DNA from 4 places in the Bradyrhizobium sp. i1.15.2 genome. Region 2 is predicted to be linked to each of the others. Evidence: predicted binding sites of a transcription regulator. Region 2 holds the regulator's gene; each other region holds the start of a gene.

Region 1 (5,875 bases), on a different contig from region 2:
ACGTTGTCGAATTCCAGCCCCTTGGCCGAATGCAACGTCATCAGCGACACCGCGTCCTCATCGGCGCCGCTGTCGCGGTCCATCACCAGCGAGATGTGCTCCAAGAACCCTTGCAGGTTCTCGAACTCCTCCATCGAGCGCACCAGCTCCTTGAGGTTCTCGAGCCGGCCCGCGGCGTCCGCCGAACGGTCCTTCTGCCACATCTCGGTGTAGCCGCTCTCGTCGAGCACGATCTGGGCGAGATCCGTGTGCGACGTGACCTCGCGCTGGGCGCGCCAGCGGTCGAACTGGGCGACGACGTCGCGCAACGAGCCGCGCGCCTTCGGCTTCAGCTCGTCGGTCTCGACCACCGCGCGCGCCGCTTCGAACAGCGGAATGCGGCGCTTGCGGGCGTGATCGTGCAGCATCTGCACGGTGGCATCGCCAAGGCCGCGCTTGGGCGTGTTGACGATGCGCTCGAAGGCGAGATCGTCGGCCGGTGAATTGATGACGCGCAGATAGGCCAACGCATCGCGGATTTCGGCGCGCTCGTAGAAGCGCGGGCCACCGATGACGCGATAGGGCAGGCCGAGCGTGACGAAGCGGTCCTCGAACTCGCGCATCTGGTAGGAGGCGCGAACGAGAATCGCGATCTCGTTGAGTTTGTCGCCCTGGCGCTGGATCTGCTCGATCTCCTCGCCGATGCCGCGGGCTTCCTCTTCCGAATCCCACGAGCCCGTCACCGTGACCTTCTCGCCGTCATGGTCCTCGGTGCGCAGCGTCTTGCCGAGCCGGCCCTCGTTGTGGGCGATCAGGTGCGAGGCGGCGGCGAGGATGTGGCCGGTCGAGCGGTAGTTGCGCTCGAGGCGGATGACCTTGGCGCCGGGAAAATCATGGTCGAAGCGCAGGATGTTGTCGACCTCCGCGCCGCGCCAGCCATAGATCGACTGGTCGTCATCGCCGACGCAGCAGATGTTCTTGACGTGGGGGGCAGCGAGTTCCGTCATTCCGGGGCGATGCGTAGCATCGAACTCCGGTGCGCGATCGCGCACCTGAGAATCTCGAACGGCAGACTCATCTCCGGATTCCGGGTTCGGCTCTTCGAGCCGCCCCGGAATGACAGTGGGCGAGGTTGGCTTCGTCGGTGCCTGCGACAATAGCCGCAGCCACAGATACTGCGCGACGTTGGTGTCTTGATACTCATCGACCAGGATGAATTTGAAGCGCTGCTGGTACTGCCGCAGGATATCCGGGTGCTCGCGGAAGATGCGGATGTCCTCGAGCAGCAGATCGCCGAAATCGGCGGCGTTCAAAATCTTCAACCGCTCCTGGTAGCTCGCATAGAGCTTGCCGCCCTTGCCGTTGGCGAAGATGGCGGCTTCGCCCGACGGCACCTGCGACGGCGTGAGGCCGCGGTTCTTCCAGCCGTCGATCAGGCCGGCCAGCATGCGCGCGGGCCAGCGCTTGTCGTCGATGTTGTCGGCTTGCAGCAGCTGCTTCAACAGCCGCACCTGATCGTCGACGTCGAGCACGGTGAAGTTCGACTTGAGCTGCGCCAGTTCGGCGTGGGTGCGCAGGATGCGTCCGCCGATGGAGTGGAAGGTGCCGAGCCACGGCATGCCTTCGACGGCATGGCCGAGCATCTGGCCCAGCCGGTGCTTCATCTCGCGCGCGGCCTTGTTGGTGAAGGTCACCGACAGGATTTCGGAGGGGCGGGCGCGGCCCTGGCTCAGGATATGGGCGATGCGCGTGGTCAGCACGCGGGTCTTGCCGGTGCCGGCGCCGGCCAGCACCAGAACCGGCCCGTCCAGCGTCTCCACAGCCTCGCGCTGCTCCGGATTGAGCCCGGACAGGTATTGCGGGCCCACCGAGGCGCGCGCGCGCGCGGCAATGCCGCCGGCTGCGGGCTGGTGGTCGGGGACGCTCTGGGACGTGATCTTGCTCGGCTCGGTCATGCGAATCATTTGCCCCACGTTGGCACCGCGGGGTGGTGAAAGGGGAGCCTTCTTAACAGGGATTGGTCCCTATATGGGGCCGCGGACGGGGGTTTTCCACGTGCGCGGAAAGCCAATTTGTTCCTGCGGGTCAGGCGAATTTCCGGCCCCAGCGGCCCGGAACCATTGTTCCGAGTTGGCGATTGGTTCTGCAAGTGAGGCGCGTCAGCCGCGCCGATCGCAGACAGACATCGAAACAGAGGTTCGGACCATGCTTAGCTGGGTTGTGACGTTTCTGGTTATCGCCTTGATCGCCGGTATCCTGGGCTTTGGCGGCCTCGCCGGCGCGTCGATCGAAATCGCCAAGATCATCTTCTTCATCGCGGTCGTGCTGTTCCTGGTCTCGGCCGTTGTCGGTCTGGCCCGCGGCCGTAACAGGGTCTAGCGCGCTTACCGCTTCGAGGGCATCGCCACGTTCCGGCCGATGCCCTCGGGCCGCGGTACGGCACTGTGGGCCTTGACCACCGCTGCGATGCGCTCGCGGATGTCTGGCGGAAACGCCGCCACCTTTCGTGAGCCCATGTCGATGTGAAGCGACATGTTTTCGGAGGTCGCCGACAACCAGCCCTCGGTGGCGTGCCGCAGCTCCTGGAATGTGTGCAGCCGCTTGTCGTCGGCCTCCAGCAGCCAGACCGAGACCTGCACGGGATCGCCCAAGTGGATTTCGCGCAAATACCGCACGTGGCACTCGGCAGTGAAGGTCGAGCCGCCTCGCTCCTTCATATAGCCCGGCCCGATCCCAAGCGTCAGCCACATCTGGTCGATCGCGCGGTCGAACATCACGTTGTAATAGGCCATGTTGAGGTGGCCGTTGTAGTCGATCCATTGCGGCTCGATCTGCATGATCGAGGCGCGGAACGGCTCGGCATCGGGCGCAGCGGTGACAGTGTCCGGCATGTGTCCTTCCCCAGCTATGCGTCCGGTCGCTTGACTTGACCGGTTAGATGTCCTTTGCCACGGTCTCTTCTCGTCGGGAGGAATTTCCGTGGGTACGACCATCACCAATAATCCGCCGCGGCCGGCGCCGAAAGCCCTCGCGACCGCGCTGGAGCAGCTTGCCGCACGATTCGGCAACCGCCTCATCACGTCGCAGGCCGTCCGCGAGCAGCACGGCCACACCACGACGTGGATTCCCAACCAGCCGCCGGACGGCGTGGTGATGGCGCAGGAGACCGCCGACATCCAGGACGTGGTGCGGATCTGCGCGAAGAACGGCGTCCCCGTCATCGCCTTCGGCACCGGCACTTCGCTCGAAGGCCAGGTCAATGCGCCCGCGGGCGGCATCTCCATCGACCTGCGCGACATGAACAAGGTGCTGGCGGTGCACGCCGAGGACCTCGACTGCGTGATCCAGCCCGGCGTCACCCGCAAGGCGCTGAACGAGCATCTGCGCGACCAGGGCCTGTTCTTCCCGATCGACCCCGGCGCTGACGCTTCGCTCGGCGGCATGGCCTCGACGCGGGCTTCCGGCACCAATGCGGTGCGCTACGGCACCATGCGCGACAGCGTGCTGGCGCTGAAGGTCGTCCGCGGTGACGGCGAGATCATCACCACGGGCACGCGCGCAAAGAAATCGTCGGCCGGTTACGACCTGACGCATCTGTTCGTCGGCGCCGAAGGCACGCTCGGCATCATCTCCGAATTGACCATCCGCCTGCGTGGCATTCCCGAGACGATCGCAGCCGGCGCGGTGTCGTTCGAGACCGTGCATGGCGCGTGTCAGGCCGTGATCCTGGCGATCCAGACCGGCATTCCCGTGGCGCGCATTGAGCTGCTCAATGCCGCGCAGGTGAAGGCTTGCAACGCCTATTCGAAGCTGACGCTGGCGGAGACGCCGCTGTTGCTGATGGAATTCCACGGCAGCGAGATCGAGGTGGCCGAGCAGTCCAAGGCGTTCGGCGAGATCGCCAGGGATTGCGGCGGCGGTGATTTCTCCTGGACCACCAAGCCGGAGGATCGCACAAAACTTTGGCAGGCACGGCACGACGCCTATTGGTCGGTGAAGGCGCTACGGCCCGGCGACAGCATCGGCGTGGTCGCGACCGACGTCTGCGTGCCGATCTCGCGGCTTGCGGAATGCGTCGGCGAGACCGAGGAAGACCTCAAGCGCCTCAATCTGTTGTCGCCGATCGTCGGTCATGTCGGCGACGGCAATTTTCACTGCTCGCTGGTCTGCGACACCAACGATGCCGACGAGATGGCGCGCGGCGAGGAATTCATGCACCGCCTGGTCGAGCGGGCGCAGGCGATGGACGGCACCTGCACCGGCGAGCACGGCATCGGCCAGGGCAAGCAGAAATATCTCAGGGCCGAGCTCGGGCCGGAAGCGCTGGATGCGATGCGGGCGCTGAAGCATGCGCTCGATCCGCAGAACATCTTCAACCCCGGCAAGATCGTGCCGGAGGCGGAGAGCCTGCGCAGCTAACGACCGGGAACTTTCGGCAGTCCTGTCGGTTCCAACTCCCGCCAGTTCCGATGCCTCAATGGCAGGGGTCTGCGCGGGAGGGTACAATGGTGCGACCGGTCATTCGAATTGCCGCGGTGGCATTTGCGTGCATGCTGGCGGGAGCGGTACTGGCGAAAGGCGGCCATGGCGGCGGCCATGGCGGTGGGCACGGGGGCGGGCATGGCGGTGGGCACGGGGGTGGCCATCATGGCGGCGGTCATTTCGGCGGTCACGGTTTCGGGCACGCGCATGGCGGCGGCGGGCATCATGGCGGGACGCGGTTCGCAGCCGGAGCCCGACATGGTTCCTCGAAATTCGGTCAGATCCGCAATACGGGTATCCGTCCCGCGCATTTTCGCAATGCCCTGAACGCGCACTCCAGCGCGTTTCGCAATGGCCGGCTGATCAGCAATCCGGCGGCGCGGGCCCAGATCGCAGCTGCGGCCGCCCTTGCCGGCTGGCACGGCGCAAGCGGCGGTTGGTGGCAACATGCCGGGGGCGGCTATGGCTGGGTCGGGCCGCTGTTCTGGCCGTTCGCCTACAACGACCTCTACGACTACGCGATCTGGGGCGACGGTCTCGGCTTCTGGGGCTACGGCTATCCCGACATCTATGCCGGCATGTTCGGCCCCTATGGCTATGATCGCCTCTCGGCCTATCTGCCGCAACGATCGCAGGGACGACGGCAAGCGCGAGGCGTTGCGCTCGATCAGCTTTGCGGCAGCGACCGTCGCGAAATCGTCGGTCTGCCGATCGACCAGATCGTCGCGGCGGTGCAGCCGACCGAGGCGCAAGGCGCAAGCCTCGACGAACTCGGCAATGTCTCGATCCAGGCAGCAGAGCTCATCCGCGCGGCCTGTCCAACGCAAGTCGCGGCGACGGCGCCCGGTCGGTTGGCGGCGATGCAGCAGCGCATCGAGGCGATGGAGAAGGCCGTCGAGCTGGTGCAACCGGCGCTCGACAAATTCTATGGGGCCCTCACCGACGAGCAGAAGGCCCGTTTCAATGCGTTGGCCGAGGATCAGCGCCGGACAGCGGCTTCCCGCGACGCCAGCGCATCGCTGGTTCAGAATTGCGGTGCGCCTGTTGGGCTCGATTGGCCAGCCGGCGAGATCGGCGCGCGGCTCCATCCCAGTGAGACTCAGCGTGCTGCTCTGCAAGTGCTTCAGGATACCAGCGCCAGGGTCAAAGATTCGCTCAAGGACGCGTGCCAGCCCAGCGACGTGATGACACCACCGGCGCGCATGGCCGCGGTTCACAAGCGGCTCGAAATGATGCTGGACGGCGTGAAATCAGTGCGGGCCGCGCTCGAGGATTTCTATGGCACGTTGAGCGACGAGCAGAAGGCGCAGTTCGAGGCGATCGGGCCGCGTCGGACGTCCTGAGCGCGTCGCAAAAAGCCGTGGCGGAAAACCGCCTCGCCGATCGCACTGCGGTTCTCTATGCTGGGTGGCGC
Region 2 (5,875 bases):
GTGTTCTTCGATGATCTTGCCGAAAACATCGAGGGAGCGCGGGCGCGCGGCTTGACGGCGGTGCATGTGACCTCGCCGCGTGACGTCGGGAACGCATTGAAGGCATTGGGCATTTGACGAGGAGTCGGTGTCGCGAAACCCACGGCGGCACCGCCCGCCGGGACCAATTTTGAGAAATTGAGGAACCCGATCACTTTGTGCATTTTTGTACAGAGTTCCGGGAACGGAATACCGCCTTCCGGACTCTTAGAGTCCGTTGGGACTTCTACGGACGGATGCATCATCGTGCTGGGCAAAACCTACCTCACCAAGCAGGCCTCTCTTCTTCTTGAATTCGCCAGGACAACTTCAGATTCGGACCTTTCCGCCAAGCTTGTGAGCAAGGCCGCCGACCTGAAATCCCAGGCCGATCCGCTGCCCGACAAAGACCAGGGAGCCAAGGCGCCCGACGTAACTCCCGGGCAGGCAGGGAGCTGATCGATGCAGCCCGGGGCGCTCGTCGTTCTCGCCTTGCCGTGATTTTCCTTGCCGTGATTTTCGTCGCTTCCATGGCCGCTCTCCTGCCGATTTGTCAGGTTCTTCGCATCATGCCGCGACGCGCTTGATCCTGCCTTCCGGAACAATGTGAAGCGGCGGGATGACTGTGCCCGCTCAGCGGTTTTTGCCTCTGCGCCCGCGCTCGGCTAGAAGACGTGCGGAACATTCGCCCGAACGTGCCGAGCAGGAGTTTTCGCCGTGGCCTTGATGCCGGTTTCCGACGCGCTTGCCGCGGTGCTGGCGGGTGCAGAGCCGCTGCCGGAAGAAATGATTTCCCTCGACGAGGCCCATCATCGCGTGCTCGCGCGTGACCTCGCGGCGCGGCGCACGCAGCCGCCGCAGGCGATGTCGGCGATGGACGGCTACGCGGTGCGCGCGGCCGATGCCGCGACGATCGATTCGGAGCTCACCGTGGTCGGCGAAGTCGCGGCGGGCCGACCGTTCGCCGGGACGATCGGCGCCGGCGAGGCCGTACGGATCTTCACCGGCGGCGTCGTTCCCGGTGGCGCGGACGCCGTCGTGATCCAGGAGGACACGGTCGCAGCCGGCAAGCGGATCATGATCAAGGAAGCCGCGATCGCCGGTCGGCACATCCGCCCCGCCGGCGTCGATTTCCGCGAGGGTGACGTGCTCCTGCGCAAGGGAAGCCGTGTCACCGAGCGCGACCTCGCGCTCGCTGCCGGGATGAATCATCCGCACCTTGTCGTTTTCAGGCGTCCAAAGGTCGCGATTCTCGCCACCGGCGACGAGCTGGTGATGCCAGGCACCACGCCAGGCCACGGCCAGATCGTCTATTCCAACGGCTACGCCCTGCACGCGCTCGCCCGCAGCGAAGGCGCCGAGACGATCGACCTCGGTATTGCCGCCGACACGCTGGAGGCGACCACCGCCGGCATCCGCCGCGCCCGCGAGAGCGGCGCCGACATCCTGATCACGACCGGCGGCGCATCGGTCGGCGACCACGATCTGGTCCAGCAGGCACTGCGGGACGAAGGCATCGCGATGGCGTTCTGGAAGATCGCGATGCGGCCAGGCAAGCCGATGATGCACGGGCGACTCGGCGCAATGGGTGTGATCGGCCTGCCGGGCAATCCCGTGTCGTCCTACGTGTGCGCTTTCCTGTTCATGGTGCCGCTGATTCGCGCCCTGTCGGGCCGTTCAGTGATTCACCATCGCCGCGAACGCGCCGTGCTCGGCCGCGGCGTCGGCGCCAACGACCAGCGCGAGGACTATCTGCGCGCGCATCTGGAGGAGCGTGACGATGGCACACGCGTCGTTCTTCCCGTCAATCATCAGGACTCTTCGCTGCTTGCGAATCTCGCTGCAGCACAGGTACTTCTCGTGCGCGCACCATTCGCGCCGAAGGCCGAAGCCGGCACGGCTTGCGAAGTGTTGCGGCTCCCCGTCTGAGCACCCCGCAACGCGCGTTCCGCGAACTTTGCTCTGTTCACGGTAAATTAAGCAGTTGCGGAACATGTATCGAACATATAGTGTCCGTTCATGATTTGTTTCGAGCATGTAGCGGCTTATTGCCGAATTCTGCGTCTCGGAATCGGACGACATCAACCGGGGGACTTTGGTCGAGATGTTAACGCGCAAACAATACGAGCTTCTGCGGTTCATCAGTGAACGTCTGAAGGAAAGCGGCGTGCCGCCCTCCTTCGACGAGATGAAGGATGCGCTCGATCTGCGCTCGAAGTCGGGCATCCATCGCCTGATCACGGCGCTCGAGGAGCGTGGCTTCATCCGACGCCTGCCCAACCGCGCCCGTGCGATTGAAGTCATCAAGCTGCCGGAGCTCCAGGCAGCCGCCGGCAGCCGCCGCGGCTTCACCCCCAGCGTCATCGAGGGCAATCTCGGCAAGGTGCGTGCGGGCTCCAGCCTGCCCGCGGACGAGGGCGAACGCCCCGTGGCGGTACCGGTGATGGGCCGCATCGCGGCCGGCACGCCGATCGAGGCGTTGCAGACACGCAGCCACACCATCAGCGTACCGCCCGACATGCTCGGCTCGGGCGAACATTACGCGCTGGAAGTGCGCGGTGATTCCATGGTTGATGCCGGCATCCTTGACGGCGACATGGCGCTGATTCAGCGCAACGAGAGCGCCGATACCGGCGACATCGTGGTGGCGCTGATCGACGACGAGGAAGCGACGCTGAAGCGCTTCCGCCGTCGCGGCGCCTCGATCGCGCTCGAGCCCGCCAACGCTGCCTATGAGGTCCGCATCCTGCCGCCCAATCGGGTGAAGATTCAGGGCAAGCTGATCGGGCTTTACCGGAAGTACTGATACCGGACGTACTTGATACCTGGAGAAGTTGGCGCCTCGCGCGCTTCCGATCGGCATCGCCGGTCAGAGATTGGAGCGGATCATCGTCCGCTCCGGCTGGATAGTCTTTCTGGTTCTGCACAGACTATCCGGCCCCTGCTCCGGCGCTGGCTACTCGCGACGCCCAAGAAGCAGCACCGAAACAGCACCGCTTCGCGGCTCGAGTGTGCGAGGAAACAGCGAGCAGCGATCGAGGTCGTTGCACCAGCCGGCAATATTCGCGCATGCGCCTCCCGAATGCATCGCAACTCTCTTTGTTCCTATTGAATTCGGGAAAGATAATGTGATCGCGGCTTGCGGAAACCAGCCGCAGATTTGCCCACAACCGAGCAGAGCTTTCGTGCTTCAACTCTGATAGAGGCCTGCGCCTCGATAAGAGACGTGGGTTGCTATCCCAGCATGAGGAGCACCCGATGTGTGACTACAGCCTGCATGCCGTCGCGTCGCGCCCCGCCGAAGTCGGCGAGACGATCGTCACGACAAATTTCCGCGGCACCTCGACGCGCGGCTTCGCCTCCGCAGCCGATCCGTCTGTTGCCGTCTGCCTGCTGCCGGGAACGGAGCTCGCCTTCGCAGACGACGTCCGCTACGACAATCGCTGGATCTGGACGCGGACCATCAATTCCCGCGTGGGCAAGTTCGGCAAGATCGATCCGCACGTTCCCGACCGCCATCATGACGCGATCGAATTCCCCGACGGCAAATTTGTGCTGGTGACGCAGCTCGTCGAAGGCCAGCGCGCGACCGTGCTGCAACTGCCTGTGACCCAGTCGGTCATCGAGCGCGAGCACAAGGCGCAGATCATCGCCGACAGGCAGCCGACCGTCACGCACCTGCCGATCGGCTGAAACAGCCGCCCTCCGGCTACGAGGTCGGAGGTCAGGATTGAATTGCCATCGCCGGCCGTGGCCGGCGAGATGGTGTGGTTTGCGCCAGCGAATCCGAGCGGACGCACCGACCCGCTGCGTTGCTCCGCACCATCAGATCAATCGTCGGCCTGCAAGTCGGTCTCCGCCGGCGTTGCGTCCTTGATGCGGGGCGCGGTCGCCTTCGGCGCAAGGCTGCCGTCGAAATCACCCTCGCCGGCGCCGACCGGCAACCAGGGGCGGCTCGTGCCTCTCGCCCTCACCGCCTGAACCACAAATCCGTCACCACGCTGCGTCAGCGCCAGTGCGCTCTGGCTGGCGAGCCGCTGCCGATCGACCACCATCGCCGCGCAATCGGGCGGCGCGGGACGCGTCGTCACCACCAGCGCGGCCCGACTGCAATCGTCGGCGAGAGCGTCGACCCGCAGTGCCAGCGCGACCAGCCTCCCGTCGATCAGTGGCGTCACGCAGCCGGATTCGTCACAGGACACGCCATCAGCCAGCGAGGCTCTGCCGGCATCGCGCGGATCGGCGTCGGCAGCGAGCCATTCCTTGAGCAGAAAGCTGTCCTTGCTGGTCCTGATCAGGTGCAGATATCCGTCCTTGCCCCGCACCGCGACGCTCGCGCCATCCCCGGCGATCAGGATGTCGGGCCTCCGCGCCGACAGTCCCCACAGGATCGCTGCCAGCAGCACCAGGGCGCCGGACCAGCGCAGCGGCGTCCGCAACAAGCCCAGCACGATGATTCCCAGGCTCGCCGCGATCAGCGGCCCGATCCCGAACGCCGCGATGCGGCCGACGGCACCCGGCAATGCTGCGACCCAGCGCGAGACCGCGACCATCCAGTCGATGCCGATCCCCATCAGCCACCAGAACACGCTGTCCAGCCCGAACGGTGCAGCAAGCAGCCCCAACAGCCCCGCCGGCATCACCAGCGCCGAGACCACCGGCATCGCGCCGAGATTGGCGAGCACGCCGAACGGCGTGACACGGTGGAAGTGGAAAGCGGCGTAGGGTGTGGTCGCAAGTCCCGCAATCAGCGAAGCCATGAACAGCATCGCGATCTCGCGGCCGCCCCACATCGCAATGCGTGCAGTCGCCGAATGGTCCGGCGAGGCAAACAAATTCGGCATGCCGATCTGCACCAGCGCCACCAGCCCGAGCGTTGCTGCAAACGACATCTGGAAGCTCGGATGCACCAGCGCTTCCGGCGCGACCGCGAGCACGATCAGCGCGGCGACAGCAAGCGTGCGGAAGGTGATGGCGCGGCGATCGACCATCACCGCGATCAGCACTACCGCGGTCATGAAGAACGACCTTTGCGTCGCGACCTCCGCGCCTGACAGCAGCAGGTAGAACGCAGCGGCGACCAGCGCGGCGGCGGCCGACCATTTCTTGATGGCGAAGCCGGCCGCCAGTCTGGGGATCAGAGCGAGCAGCGCGCGCACCGCGAAGAACACGACACCGGCAACGACCGCCATGTGATAACCGGAGATCGAGAGCACGTGGCCGAGGCCGGAGATGAACATCGCGTCGTTGACGGGCGTGGTGATCGCATCGCGCCGCCCGGTGAGCAGCGCGGTCGCGATCGCCCGGTTGTCGCCGTCGAGCGTCGCCCGGATGCGGGCATCGATCGCATCGCGCAGGCCTTGCATGAAGGCCGCGTAACGCAGCCGCAAGCCGGCGGTCTCAGGCGGCGCCGCCACCGTGATTGCGCCCATCGCGAAGCCGGAGGCGCCGATGCCCTGGAAGAACATGTCACGCGAAAAGTCGTAGCTGCCGGGCCGCACCGGCGCGAGCGGCGGCATCAGCCGCGCCTTCAGCTGAACGAAACTGCCGACCTCCGGCGCCGTGCCCTTGCGGACCGACAGGCGCACGCGCTCGAGCCTGACGTCGCTGCGCTGCGCCTCCATCGCGGTGACGCGCAGCACGAACCTGTCGGTACGCTCGCGGATGTCGCGGGCTTCGACGAAGCCCGACAACGATACCGAATAGAGCGACTTTGCCAGCACCGGGTGAGCGATGCGCGCCGTCTTCCAGGTCGCGACGGCAAAGCCGGCCGCGACCGCCGCGATCATGATGGCCGGGGCGAACAGCCGGCTCCGCCGCAACAGAGCCGCGCCAAGCAGGAGCGCGATGGCGGTCG
Region 3 (5,875 bases), on a different contig from region 2:
GCCGACCGGCCTCTACGCGCGTGCGCTGCTGATCATGATCGTGCCGATGGTGATCCTGCAATCGGTCGTCGCCTTCGTGTTCATGGAGCGGCACTGGAACACGGTGACACGGCGCCTGTCGGCCGCGGTGGTGCAAGACATCGCCGCGCTGATCGACGTCTACAAGGGCTATCCGCAAGACAAGGATCGCGACCAGATCCGCCGCATCGCGCAGCAGCGCCTGGGCCTCGTCGTCGATTTCCTCCCGGCCGGCGACATGCCGCCGCCGGGACCCAAGCCGTTCTTCTCGCTGCTCGACCAGACGCTGTCAGTGCAGCTCGGCCGCCAGATCGGGCGCTCCTTCTGGATCGATACGGTCGGCCGCTCCAACCTGGTCGAGATCCGGATTCAGCTCGACGACGCCGTGATGCGCGTGTTCGCACAGCGCAGCGCGGCTTATGCCTCGAACTCGGAGATCTTCCTGTTCTGGATGGTCGGCACGTCCTCGATCCTGCTGATCGTCGCGGTGCTATTCCTGCGCAACCAGATCAAGCCGATCCTGCGACTTGCCGACGCTGCCGAAAGTTTTGGCAAGGGCCGCGAGGCGCCGAATTTCCGTCCGCGCGGCGCGCGCGAGGTGCGGCGCGCGTCGGTCGCCTTCCTCGAAATGAAGTCGCGCATCGAGCGGACGATGGAGCAGCGCACCGCGATGCTCGCCGGCGTGAGCCACGATCTGCGCACGATCCTGACGCGGTTCAAGCTCGAGCTGGCGCTGATCGGCGACAGCCCCGAAATGGAGGGCATGCGCAAGGACGTCGACGAGATGTCGATGATGCTGGAGGACTATCTCGCGTTCGCCCGCGGCGATTCCGGCGAGCAGTCGCAGCCGACCGACATGGCGCAGGCGCTCGAGGAGCTGCGCAGCGACGCCGAGCGCCACGGCCACATTGCGACGGTCGCGTTCAACGGACTGCCCGTGGTCACGGTGAAGCCGGCCTCGTTCAAGCGCTGCCTCGCCAACCTCGTCACCAACGCCGCCCGCTACGGCAAGGCCATCGCTATCACCGGCCAGCGCGATCACCGTTATTTGACCGTGACAGTCGACGACGACGGCCCGGGCATTCCCGCGCACTTACGCGAAGAGGTGTTCAAGCCGTTCCTGCGGCTGGACAACGCCCGCAACCAGGACGAAGGCGGCACGGGTCTTGGCCTCGCGATCGCCCGCGACATCGCCCGTTCGCACGGCGGCGACATCACCCTTGGCGACAGCCCGATGGGCGGATTGAGAGCAAGCGTGCGGATACCGGTGTAGCTGCCTCTTCCCTTCTCCCCCTGTGGTAGAAGGTGGCGCGAAGCGCCTGATGAGGGGTCTCTCTCCGCGAATTCAAAAGCGAAAAGAGTCACACGCGGAGACAGACCCCTCACCCGTCTCGCCGCTACGCGGCGAGCCACCCTCTCCCGCAAGGGGAGAGGGAAGAGTCTTACTTCGGCAACAGCGCTTTCAGCTTGTCCATGTCGCGCACGTTCATCTTGAAGCCGCCGGGCATCACGATGTCGCCGGGCTTCTGGTCCGGCTTGCAGGCCCCCAGCCATTTCGCTTCGAGCTGCAGGGTCGTGTCGCGGCCTGCTGCGCCGGCGGCGCCGCCTTGCGCGTGCGACGACGTCTTCACTGTATAGGCCGAATTGAAATCGCCGGTGATCTCGGCATGCGAGGTCGTGCTGATGCCGGCGACATTGCATTCGGAATCGCTGACATAGCCGGTCGCGGTCTTCTTGATGTCCTGCTTGGCGCAAATCTGCTTGGCCATCGGGGAGACGTTGTTGTTCATCTCCTTGTCGACGGTCTCGTCGGTGCAGTGCTGCATGGTCATCTCGGGCACCGGCGTGCCGGTCCTGACCATCTTCAATTCCCACAGGCCCGCCTTGCGCACCGGCAGGTCGTCAGCGCGGGCGCTGCCTGCCGACACGACGAGGCAAAGGGCGGAGCCGAGCAAAGCGAGTTTGCGCGTCATGTGGGAAGCTCCCGGCTGAGAGGTAGCGGCGCTGCGAAAGCGCCTCAGTAGAGCGTGCGGATCGGCTGGTCGGCCGCGCCATAAGGCACCCAGCGGCAGGAGAACGAGATGTAGCCGCCCTCATAGGCCTGCATCGCCAGGAATTTGGCGACCTTGCCGTAGCGCGCGCAGTGATCGACCGCGACCTGCCGCGCATCGACCTGGGTTGCCATCGAATAGGCGATGATACCGCCGGTGTCGTTGCCCTTGAACGGAGGCACCGGAAGGAGATCGGCGCGCGCCGACTGGCTCGCCATCATACCCAAGGCAAGTAGGCCCGCGGCCGCAATGATTCGCATTCCCGTCACTCCGATTGGTTGGTGGCAGTTTACGGTGCCGGCGCGGCGGTGGAAAGAACCGAAGACCCCTCTGGTGCAGCATTGCGGTCAACTCGTCGGCAAGTGTTGCCGCGCTGCACTTGACCTCCCCCGGCCTTCGCGGCACCGTCCGACCCTCGCAGATCATGCTGTCTGGATTGCCCATGCGCGCCTCGACCTTCCTGAAATCGCTCCGCTTTGCCGCCGTGCTCGGCCTCCTGTTCGGGGCGCTGTCGCTCGGTGAGGCCAGGGCCGCCAATCCGCTGGAGCTGAATTTCTGGCTGAGCGGGCCGCGCTATGACGGCAACGTCTCCGAATGCGACAGGGCGCTGCCGACGATCGCCAGCCAGTTCTGGGAGAAAGAAAGCTCGTTCTGGAATTCCTCGTTGAAGATCACCGGCTTCTCCGCCGTTCACGAGACCGCGTTCCGGCCCTGGGCGTCCGACAACATCCCGCGCCGCTATTGCACCGGCGAGGCTATGCTCACGGATGGCAAGCTGCGCAAGGTGCATTTCTCGATTGTCGAGGATGGCGGCTTCGCCGGCTACGGCCAGGGCGTCGAATGGTGTGTGGTCGGGCTCGACCGCAACTGGGCCTACAACCCGGCCTGCCGCGCCGCCAAACAATAATTGCAAAAGTTCTGATCCGGACCGATCAGGCGGCCGAACGACGGTCGTCCGAATTTTGTTCTTGAAATGTTCTTACCGCCTGCTAGGCTCTTCTGCACAGTCTAGTTGAGGGGCGTCGCCATGTTTCATTCCAGATTGCATTTTTTCTCCCGCCTGATGATCTCGCTGACGCTTGCAGCCGGGCTGGCTGCGCTGGCCGGCGGTGCCAAGGCCCAGGACAAGCGGCAGAACACGCCCGGCGAATTCGATTTTTATGTGCTGTCGCTGTCGTGGTCGCCCTCCTTCTGCGAGGAGGCGGCGGAGCGCGGCGGCCGCTCGCAGACCCAGTGCAGCGGACGGCCCTACGCTTTCGTGGTGCATGGTCTGTGGCCGCAATATGAGAACGGTTTTCCGGAATATTGCCAGCGGCCCTCGCCGCGGCTGAACCGCAGCATCGTCTCCTCCATGCTCGATCTGATGCCGGCGCCGGGTCTGATCTTCAACGAATGGGACAAGCACGGCACCTGCTCGGGGCTCGCCGACCGCAGCTATTTCGAGACGATCCGGAAGGCGCGCGCCGCGATCAAGATTCCGGCTGAATATCTCGATCTGTCGCAGGCCAAGACCGTGGCGCCGGCGGAGGTGGAGGAAGCCTTCATCAAGGCCAATCCGGGCCTCAGCAATGCCGCCGTCTCGATCACCTGCAACCGGACGCGGCTATCGGAAGTCCGCATCTGCCTCAGCAAGGACCTGCAATTCCGCGCCTGCGAGGAGATCGACCGCCGCGCCTGCCGCCGCGACCAGGTGGCGATGCCGCCGATCCGGGGTGGGTAGCCCAGGCATCGTGCCTCTTTGCTCAAGCCGCCACGTGGCGTAGTGCTCTTGCATGAATTACCGCCACGCCTTCCATGCCGGCAACTTCGCCGATGTCATCAAGCACATCGTGCTGGCGCGCATCATCACCTATCTCCAGGACAAACCGGGCGCGTTCCGCGTCATCGACACCCATGCCGGCGCCGGCCTCTACGATCTCGAAAGCGACGAGGCGCGCCGCGGCGGCGAGTGGCTGACGGGCATTGCGCGGCTGATGCACGCGCGGCTGTCGAACGACGCCATGGCACTGACCAAGCCCTATCTCGACATCGTCCGCGCCTTCAATCCGAAAGGCGAGCTCAAGGCCTATCCGGGCTCGCCGCTGATCGCGCGCGCCCTGATGCGGCCGCAGGATCGCCTCGTCGCCTGCGAACTCGAGCCGAAGGCGCGGAAAGCGCTGATCGGCGTGCTGCGCCATGACGAGCAGGCCCGCGTGGTCGACCTCGACGGCTGGATGGCGTTGCCGGCTTTCGTGCCGCCAAAGGAACGGCGCGGGATCGTCCTGATCGACCCGCCGTTCGAGGCAAAGGACGAGTTCGAAAAGCTCGGCGAGGCCTTCTCGACGGCTTTCGCGAAATGGCCGACCGGTATCTATGTAATCTGGTATCCCGCCAAGAGCCGGCGCGCCACCGACGCGCTGGTGCAATCAGTGGCGCGGCTCGCAGCCGCAGCAAAACCGCCGGGAAAATGCCTGCGCCTCGAATTCAGCGTGGCGCCGCAGGCCGACGGTGCAACTCTCACCTCCACCGGGCTCTTGATCGTCAATCCCCCTTACACGCTGCAGGGCGAGCTCAAGACGATCCTGCCCGAGCTGGAAATGCCGCTCGGCCAGGGTGGCGCTGCCAGATTCCGATTAGAGGTGCCGAGACCGTAACACTCCGGCATCTTGGGAAAAATATGCAGGAGCGGTGGTCAATCTGCGGAGAACCGTATTATGCTGTTTCCGTGACTGGCTTTACGTTCCGCTTCCGCGAATGGTTGCGGCGGAGTGAAGGCCTAAGAAAGATCCAGTCGGACCAAATGGTCTGCCCAAGGATGGCCAGCTCCCGGGCTTCGTAAGGCCCGGTCATATCGTGACGTGCGTCTGCGTCACGACGGAGGAGCAATGAGGGGGAGTTTCCCGATGGCCATGACGGGAACGGTCAAGTTTTTCAACGGTGAGCGCGGCTACGGATTCATCAAGCCGGACGACGGGGGCCGCGACGTCTTCGTACATATTACTGCTGTGGAGCGGGCCGGACTGAAGGACCTTGCCGAAGGACAGCGTATTACTTTCGAAGTCGAACCGGACAAGAAGGGCAAGGGGCCGAAGGCGGTCGATTTGGTCATCCTTCCCTAGCGAGCCTGGCGTAAAAAAAATCCCGGCCGCAAGCGGCCGGGAGGTTGGTCCGGTATTTTCTTCTTAGCTATCAGAAGTGATAGTTCACGCCTGCGCGCACAACGCTGGCGCTATAGCCGTTTGACACGCCTGTAATCGCGAACTGACTCGTCGACAGATCGATATAGAGATATTCGAGCTTGGCGCTCCAGTTCGGCGCGAATCCGACTTCCGCGCCGGCACCGATGGTCCAGCCAGCGCTGGTGTGCGACTCGGTCCAGCCGAACGTCTGCGCGCGCAGCTCGCCGAAGGCGAGGCCCGCCGTGCCGTAGAACAGCACGTTGCTGAAGGCATAGCCGGCGCGGCCGCGCAGGGTACCGAACCACGGATTGGAGAACTTCCACGGCGCGAAGGTGTCGTCGGCACCGGCGGCCTGGATGTCGCCCTCGACGCCGAACACCCAAGGGCCGGTCTGGAAATTGTAGCCGGCCTGAACGCCGCCGACGAAGCCTGACGGCTTTGCGGGATTGTTGTTCACCGAACCCCATTCATAGCCGAGATTGGCACCGAGATACGGGCCGGCCCAGCTATAGGCATTGAGCGGCTGATTGACCGTATAGGGCGCACGCTGCCCGTAATTGAGATCGGCGGCCTCTGCCGAAGCCGTCCAGCCGACTGCAGCCAACGCGGCTGCGCCCACAACGAGCGCCTTCATCACACACTCCAACG
Region 4 (5,875 bases), on a different contig from region 2:
TGACCGTCACAAGGCAGGTTCTCTTTTCCGGCCATCTCCTGCATAATGCGGCATGGCAAAAACAAAAGTGACCTTCAAAACCGTCCGCATTGCAGACAACGACTGGAAAATCCTGGCGGATTACCCGGACAGCGAACAGCGCGAAATCAAGGGCTTCACCAGCAAGGCAGACGCCGACGACTGGATCAACGGCGACCGCAAGATCGCGTGGCTCCGCTCCCAGGGATACGCCAAGTAAAGCGCGCATAAGTCACGCGTGTATCGCGTGACGCCCGTATGGGTACGAGGCGCGCTTCGTCCCTCCCCGCTCCAGATGTCCTTCCCGTGCCGGCGCATCGCCGAGCAGGCGGCAACGCCCGCGCGTCTATCGGCCTGACGGGGGCGCCTGGTCGATAAACCTGTGGCTGGGCATAGGCCGTTGAGACTTCAGTAACCTAACGCCTCCAAGCTCCTCTCAGTATCGTTGCGTTGGAGTACCCCACAGTGTTGGATTTTAACGAGCTGCGTGAACTCGCGGCCGATGTTCGCGTGTTCGTCGAAATTGCCGAAGACAAGGCCGAAGCGCTTCGGGCCGTCATCACGGCTTATGACGTGGTGCTCGCGATCTTCCCGTCCGGAGAGGGCATGGGCCTCCACGTCATCAAGGGCGGCGAGATCCTGGACCGGATTGCAAACTCACGAACCCATGCGAGCTACAGCCACACGGCCATTGCGGTTCCCGACCTGGAGCATGCGGAAGTGCTCAAGCACCTGACGGGCCCGACCGACCAGCGGCTTGCGGCGTAGGGCGTTTTCAAGTTCGCGCGAAGAAAACGCGTCACAACAATCCGGAGCGGTTCTGAGTCAATCAGAACCGAAAGTACCCTCGTTGCAGACGAGAATTTTTGCACTCCGGAACACCTTGTTTTAGGAACACGGTTTCTGCGCTCCCGTTGGCCCACACAACCAACCAGGAGTTTGAGATGAAGAAGCTCGTCATTGCGACCGCCGCCCTCGGCCTCATGTGCGGCTCCGCCTTTGCGCAGAACCAGACCGGCCCCGCCGCGCAGACCGACAACATGCAGAAGCCCGGTATGACCAACACGGACAAGGGCACGATGAGGAGCGGCACCACCGGCATGAGCCATGACGGCATGGGCAAGGGCGGAATGGTGAGGCCCGACGCCTCCGGCCAAGGCGGCTCCGGCCCCGGCAGCGACCAGGGCGGCACCAGGACCCGCAGCAACATGAAGTAAGCCGGTTTCCTGTACGGCTTGCTTCCCGGCCGCGTCGCTTCCCACAAGGCGGCGCGGCCATTTCATGACCCATCATGACGCGGATCTTTTTGGAACCTGTCGCCAATGCACGCCTCACAATCGTGCGCGCACCGGAACGGTCAGGTCTCGCCGCGAGTTGCCCCATCTCCAGCAAGGGAGATCGTCATGAGCGTTGAAGGTAAAGTGAAGGAAGGCGCCGGATTCATCAAAGAAGAGATGAACGAACACGGCAAATCCCGCGAGAGCCAGAAGAAGGCCCAGGAAGGTCGCGACTTGCGCAACGAAGGCCGGATCGAAGACGGCAAGCCGCCAAAGACGACCAAGCCCGGCACCGGTCACTAGGGCGTCTCGCGCGAAGCGAAGATCGGTCGCGATAATTCTCTGGCCAGATTTTCGAGAACCGCCTCCGGCAATCGGGGGCGGTTTTTCGATTCACGCGCCGTCGCGTGCGGGACTCTCGCACATGAAGAAACATGTGGCTGGAAGCTCGACTGCGGCCATCCTTCGAGACGCCCGCCTGCGGCGGGCCCTCAGGATGAGGAATGAGTAGGCGGCAGCACTTCAACGGAGACGGATGCAGCTGAGCCTCATCCTGAGGGGGCCGCGAAGCGGTCGTCTCGAAGGATGAGGCGCTTGCTCAGGCGCCGCTGAGAAGCACCCGCATAGCAGGGCAACGCCGTCAATGGTCGTGCCTTCGATGACAGGCTCAGCAAAATGTATCCGCCTTGAGATGCATGTCTCATCGCCAGCGCATCCAGCAGCCATTCTATCGCATCAGCGCAACTGTTCCTTAATGGGTTTCTCGCCTAGATTGCGTATCAATAAACGTGGCGGGGCTTGGTGCGGATCTTCGCGGGTATACAGGCGATGCGCGGGGTCGCTGCGCTGTCGGTGGTCTGCGGACACGCAATCAGTGCGCGACCCGATAGGGTCGGCCCCGAGCTCGCCGAGGGCGCGCTGACGATTCTCGCGAGCGGCGTCGACATCTTCTTCGTGATCTCCGGCTTCATCATCGCGACCACGGCGACGGCACAACACAACCCGCTGGATTTCGCTTTCAGACGGGCCCTCCGAATTTTTCCGCTCTATTGGCTGGTGTTGCTGGCGGCGTTTATCAGCTCTTCCTGGATCGCGCTGGCGCCGGGCGACCGCCCCGCTCTCGACCTCGGAACCATCTTCGCATGGACATATCCGAATTGGTACCTCGGGCCGGCGTGGTCGCTGGCTTTCGAACTGCACTTCTATGTCGCCGTCGCGGTCGTCTTGGCGATCAAGCCGGACCGGCTGTTCGAGATCTTGTTCGCTGGATTCGGCCTGGTCATTCTTGCTCTCGTCTTCGGCCTTGAGTTCGGGATCTACTTTCATCCGCTGGTGCTGGAATTCGGTGCCGGCGTTGTCATCGCCTATCTCCAGAGAAGCGGACGATTGCGCTTTTCGCGCCACTTCCCAGCCGTTTCCGCGGGCCTGTTCGTGGCCGGCTGGTACTGGATTTTCGTGCACGGCGCGATCGACGCGCAGTTCGCGCGCGTCCTGACCTATGGCGTAGGTGCGGGATTGCTGATCCATGCTGTGATCGCTGTCGAGACCGAAGGACGATCCTTCTCACCGATCCTGCAATGGCTCGGCAAGATTTCGTACGCGCTGTATATCGTCCATTATCTGGTGGTGAAATGGATCGCCAGCTTTGACGGACTGTGGCGTCTGTCGATCGTCGGGACAATCATCGCCGGCATCCTGCTCTCCATCGGTCTCGCCGCCGCCTTGCATGTCGCGGTTGAGGCACCGATCCTCGATTGGGGGCGCAAGGCAAGTCGCAAGATAGGTCTCATGCGCAGACGCCGATCGCTGCCGGCCGTTCCGTGATCATCTCCCGACGCTGAATCGGGGCAAGTGCGGCCCTTGCTGCGTCATGGGTCAGCCACGAACAAATAAGGAACAAAAGGCGTCAGCCGGCATTGAACCTGAAAAGGAGAGATCGCCGTGACTGACAACAAGATGGCGGACAACACCCAAAAGGATCCGAAGGATTGGGTCTCCGGCGACGACCCGATGACCGGTGCCCAGGAATCTTACCTCAAGACCCTCGCCGAGCAGGCCCACAAGGAGCTGCCCAAGAAGGATCTGACCAAGGCAGAGGCCTCAGAGCTAATCGATACGATGCGGCAGAAGGCCGGGCTCGAGAAGTAGATATCTGGCATCACCGTCATTGTCAGGTCACTTCGGCGAACCGCGAATTGCCAGCTTGACGACCGTGAGGACGACGAAGGCGGGCGCCCCGTAAACGATGGCATTCACGGCCCAAGTGATGGCGATGCCCAGGAAAACGGAACTGCCGACAGCTCCCCAGAAAAGATAAGCTGCGGATATGCCCGGCATCTCCCATGCCATCACAGCGATGGAGTAGTCGGTGAGCTGCTCCATGACGAGCAGCACCGTCGAGACGGGCGCCCCGATTGCCAGTGCGGGGATGAGAACGGATTTCATTGTCTTCAAAGGCCCAACAGCCCCATCAGTATCGGAATCATAAAAAAGGCTGCCAGGCCGAGGAGGCCTCCTACGGCAACCTTCACCCAACGCCGTTGGATTTTCGGCTCGAGCCATGTCGCCAGTTTGACCCAGAGCGCATACGCCCATCCAGCAACAATCGAGCGGATAAGTGCGAACAGAAGCTCGCCTAGAATATTGGCCATGGCGGTTAGTCGCGTCATCTCCGCGAGGAGTTCATCTGCCAACGGCTAAACAAGCCTGTCCACCCGTGAGTGAGGTGGCCAAATTCCGCGGTTTTGGATCACCGTTCTGAGGGCCCGGTTAGCGCTGTGGAGGTGCTTCGCGTGAAGGGGCTCGTCTTCTAGCGCTTGATCTTCTGCGCACTCCCGCTCTTGCACATAGCAAGACTATTCCAGCGGCGCGCAGAGGCATCGGCACCGTCACCGTTGAAACCGCCCTTCGCTTCCTCGGCTTTGCAGCAGGCTTGCGAGAAGCCAGCCTGCAGGCAGAGCGTCATGCTGCCCGCAGCCTTTGCCGTGTCCGGAGCCGCACACCACGGCGCCACGAGTGAAGCAACCAAAAGTGCCGTTCTAAAACGCATCAATATCTCCCGGGAGCTTGCAATTGAGTCCCCCTTCGGTCGACCGGCGCGACGCCCCGACCTCCAGCGACCTGAAGAGTCTCCAACGATCGACTATCTGGAAAGTTGAGCGTTCTGACAACAGCGCCTTGTAGCTTTGTTTACGGCGGCTATTGTACAGGCGCTTCATTGGGAGATTTCATGAAAACAATTATCGCTGTTTCCGCATTGCTGCTGTCAACAATCGGCGCCCACGCCGCCTCGAACAGCACCCCTCATGCGCTCGATTGCATGGCAAAGAACGGCTTCACGCGTGACATGTGGGTTGCGAAGCGAGCCGGGACCAACGCCCAGGTTCAGTCCTACATCGCCTGCCGCGACGGCATCTCGGTTGAGAAGGCCAGAGCTGTCGGTAAGAAGGACGGCAACTTCGATACCTGGACGCCCAAGCGTTGAGTCATCACGGGGCCCGTCTTCCTTGGAGGCTGGGCTTAGGCCTCGAACGAACTGGCGCGCTGCCCATGTGACTCTAAAATTGCGGTGACGGTGCAGTCCAGCCCTTTCACCGGGATCATCGTGTCTCACTTGAGGCGCAGTCCAGCATTGCCATCGCAATTCATGCCCGTAGTTCGCGCGCTCGGCACGGCATCGTGACTGCTGACATCAGGGTGGCAGCAGCGGTGTGCGACGAGCCCCGCGATGCCGCTCAAATCTGCGGTCAACCAAAGGACATGCCATGAAGTTCGCCTCCACTCGCCTGATCGCCTCCGACATCAACATCATGGTCTCGTTCTATGAAATGGTCACCGGAGTTTCCGCCGAATGGCTCGCGCCGGTGTTCGCCAAGATCGTAACGCCGGGCGCCAACCTGGCAATCGGCGCTGCCGAGACGGTCGCGCTCTGGCAAGAAAACAGTGCCGAGCCCGGCGCAAACCGCACCGCCGTGATCGAGTTTCAGGTTGAAGACATCGATGCGGAGTATGAGCGCCTGAAAGACAAGGTCACCCTGGTTCATGAGCTGAAAACGATGCCATGGGGCAACAAGACGTTCCAGTTTCGTGACCCCGAAGGCACCGCAGTATCGCTCTTCATGCCGCCGATCGAGCAGGCCGGAAAGCGCCTCGCGGCGCAATAGGCCGCGGCAGCAGACCGGCCCGCATACGTTGCCGGTGGCGCGTGTGCGGCACTGGATTTGCGGTGAAAGTGCATTGAAGTCGCCGGCTGATTTGCTTCATCAGCGGGCTTCACCCTCACGCACACGTGCACCCACCCTTTGCCCCTCCCCCCAATTTCCTGCTATCTCCTTCTCCGCCGTCTCGGCCCAAAGCAAAACCCCATCCGTTCAAGGGAGCAACAACCATGCGATACCTCCACACCATGCTGCGCGTGCGCAATCTCGATGTCGCGCTGAAGTTTTACCAGGATGCGTTGGGGCTCAAGGAGGTGCGGCGGATCGAGAACGACAAGGGGCGTTTCACGCTGGTGTTCCTGTGCTCGTCGGACGATCTCGAGGCGCTCAAGAAGCAGCCATCGAGCCGCGGCGCGCCGCTGG

Evidence for each region. Region 2 encodes LexA, which represses DNA repair genes until DNA is damaged. Its sites were predicted from a motif close to TGTTCNNNNTGTGTTCNG; they were not measured.
Region 1: a site for LexA is predicted at 2,108-2,125, ahead of ABIB80_RS18335 (ATP-dependent helicase). Genes of this name have one in related genera too.
Region 3: a site for LexA is predicted at 3,033-3,050, ahead of ABIB80_RS30970 (ribonuclease T2 family protein). Genes of this name have one in related genera too.
Region 4: a site for LexA is predicted at 3,177-3,194, ahead of ABIB80_RS20365 (DUF3072 domain-containing protein). Genes of this name have one in related genera too.

Annotation. Positions count from the first base shown of each region.
Region 1 covers NZ_JBEPRQ010000009.1:36,076-41,950, forward strand. Annotated here, with positions in the region: gene ABIB80_RS18335 (ATP-dependent helicase) at 1-1,943, opposite strand, end outside; gene ABIB80_RS18340 (DUF1328 domain-containing protein) at 2,185-2,358, shown strand; gene ABIB80_RS18345 (thioesterase family protein) at 2,364-2,870, opposite strand; gene ABIB80_RS18350 (FAD-binding oxidoreductase) at 2,959-4,398, shown strand; gene ABIB80_RS18355 (Spy/CpxP family protein refolding chaperone) at 4,485-5,804, shown strand.
Region 2 covers NZ_JBEPRQ010000017.1:24,856-30,730, forward strand. Annotated here, with positions in the region: gene ABIB80_RS25900 (HAD family hydrolase) at 1-117, shown strand, start outside; gene ABIB80_RS25905 (hypothetical protein) at 286-477, shown strand; gene ABIB80_RS25910 (molybdopterin molybdotransferase MoeA) at 736-1,947, shown strand; gene lexA (transcriptional repressor LexA) at 2,123-2,824, shown strand; gene ABIB80_RS25920 (hypothetical protein) at 3,277-3,711, shown strand; partial or broken gene ABIB80_RS25925 (ComEC/Rec2 family competence protein) at 3,849-5,875, opposite strand, start outside.
Region 3 covers NZ_JBEPRQ010000025.1:28,426-34,300, reverse strand. Annotated here, with positions in the region: gene ABIB80_RS30990 (ATP-binding protein) at 1-1,291, shown strand, start outside; gene ABIB80_RS30985 (DUF3617 domain-containing protein) at 1,461-1,991, opposite strand; gene ABIB80_RS30980 (hypothetical protein) at 2,036-2,329, opposite strand; gene ABIB80_RS30975 (hypothetical protein) at 2,512-2,976, shown strand; gene ABIB80_RS30970 (ribonuclease T2 family protein) at 3,097-3,789, shown strand; gene ABIB80_RS30965 (23S rRNA (adenine(2030)-N(6))-methyltransferase RlmJ) at 3,842-4,702, shown strand; gene ABIB80_RS30960 (cold-shock protein) at 4,952-5,167, shown strand; gene ABIB80_RS30955 (outer membrane protein) at 5,238-5,861, opposite strand.
Region 4 covers NZ_JBEPRQ010000010.1:216,130-222,004, reverse strand. Annotated here, with positions in the region: gene ABIB80_RS20390 (hypothetical protein) at 53-238, shown strand; gene ABIB80_RS20385 (hypothetical protein) at 484-786, shown strand; gene ABIB80_RS20380 (hypothetical protein) at 963-1,235, shown strand; gene ABIB80_RS20375 (hypothetical protein) at 1,422-1,598, shown strand; gene ABIB80_RS20370 (acyltransferase family protein) at 2,097-3,119, shown strand; gene ABIB80_RS20365 (DUF3072 domain-containing protein) at 3,252-3,443, shown strand; gene ABIB80_RS20360 (hypothetical protein) at 3,471-3,740, opposite strand; gene ABIB80_RS20355 (hypothetical protein) at 3,746-3,988, opposite strand; gene ABIB80_RS20350 (hypothetical protein) at 4,105-4,344, opposite strand; gene ABIB80_RS20345 (hypothetical protein) at 4,525-4,779, shown strand; gene ABIB80_RS20340 (VOC family protein) at 5,060-5,458, shown strand; gene ABIB80_RS20335 (VOC family protein) at 5,683-5,875, shown strand, end outside.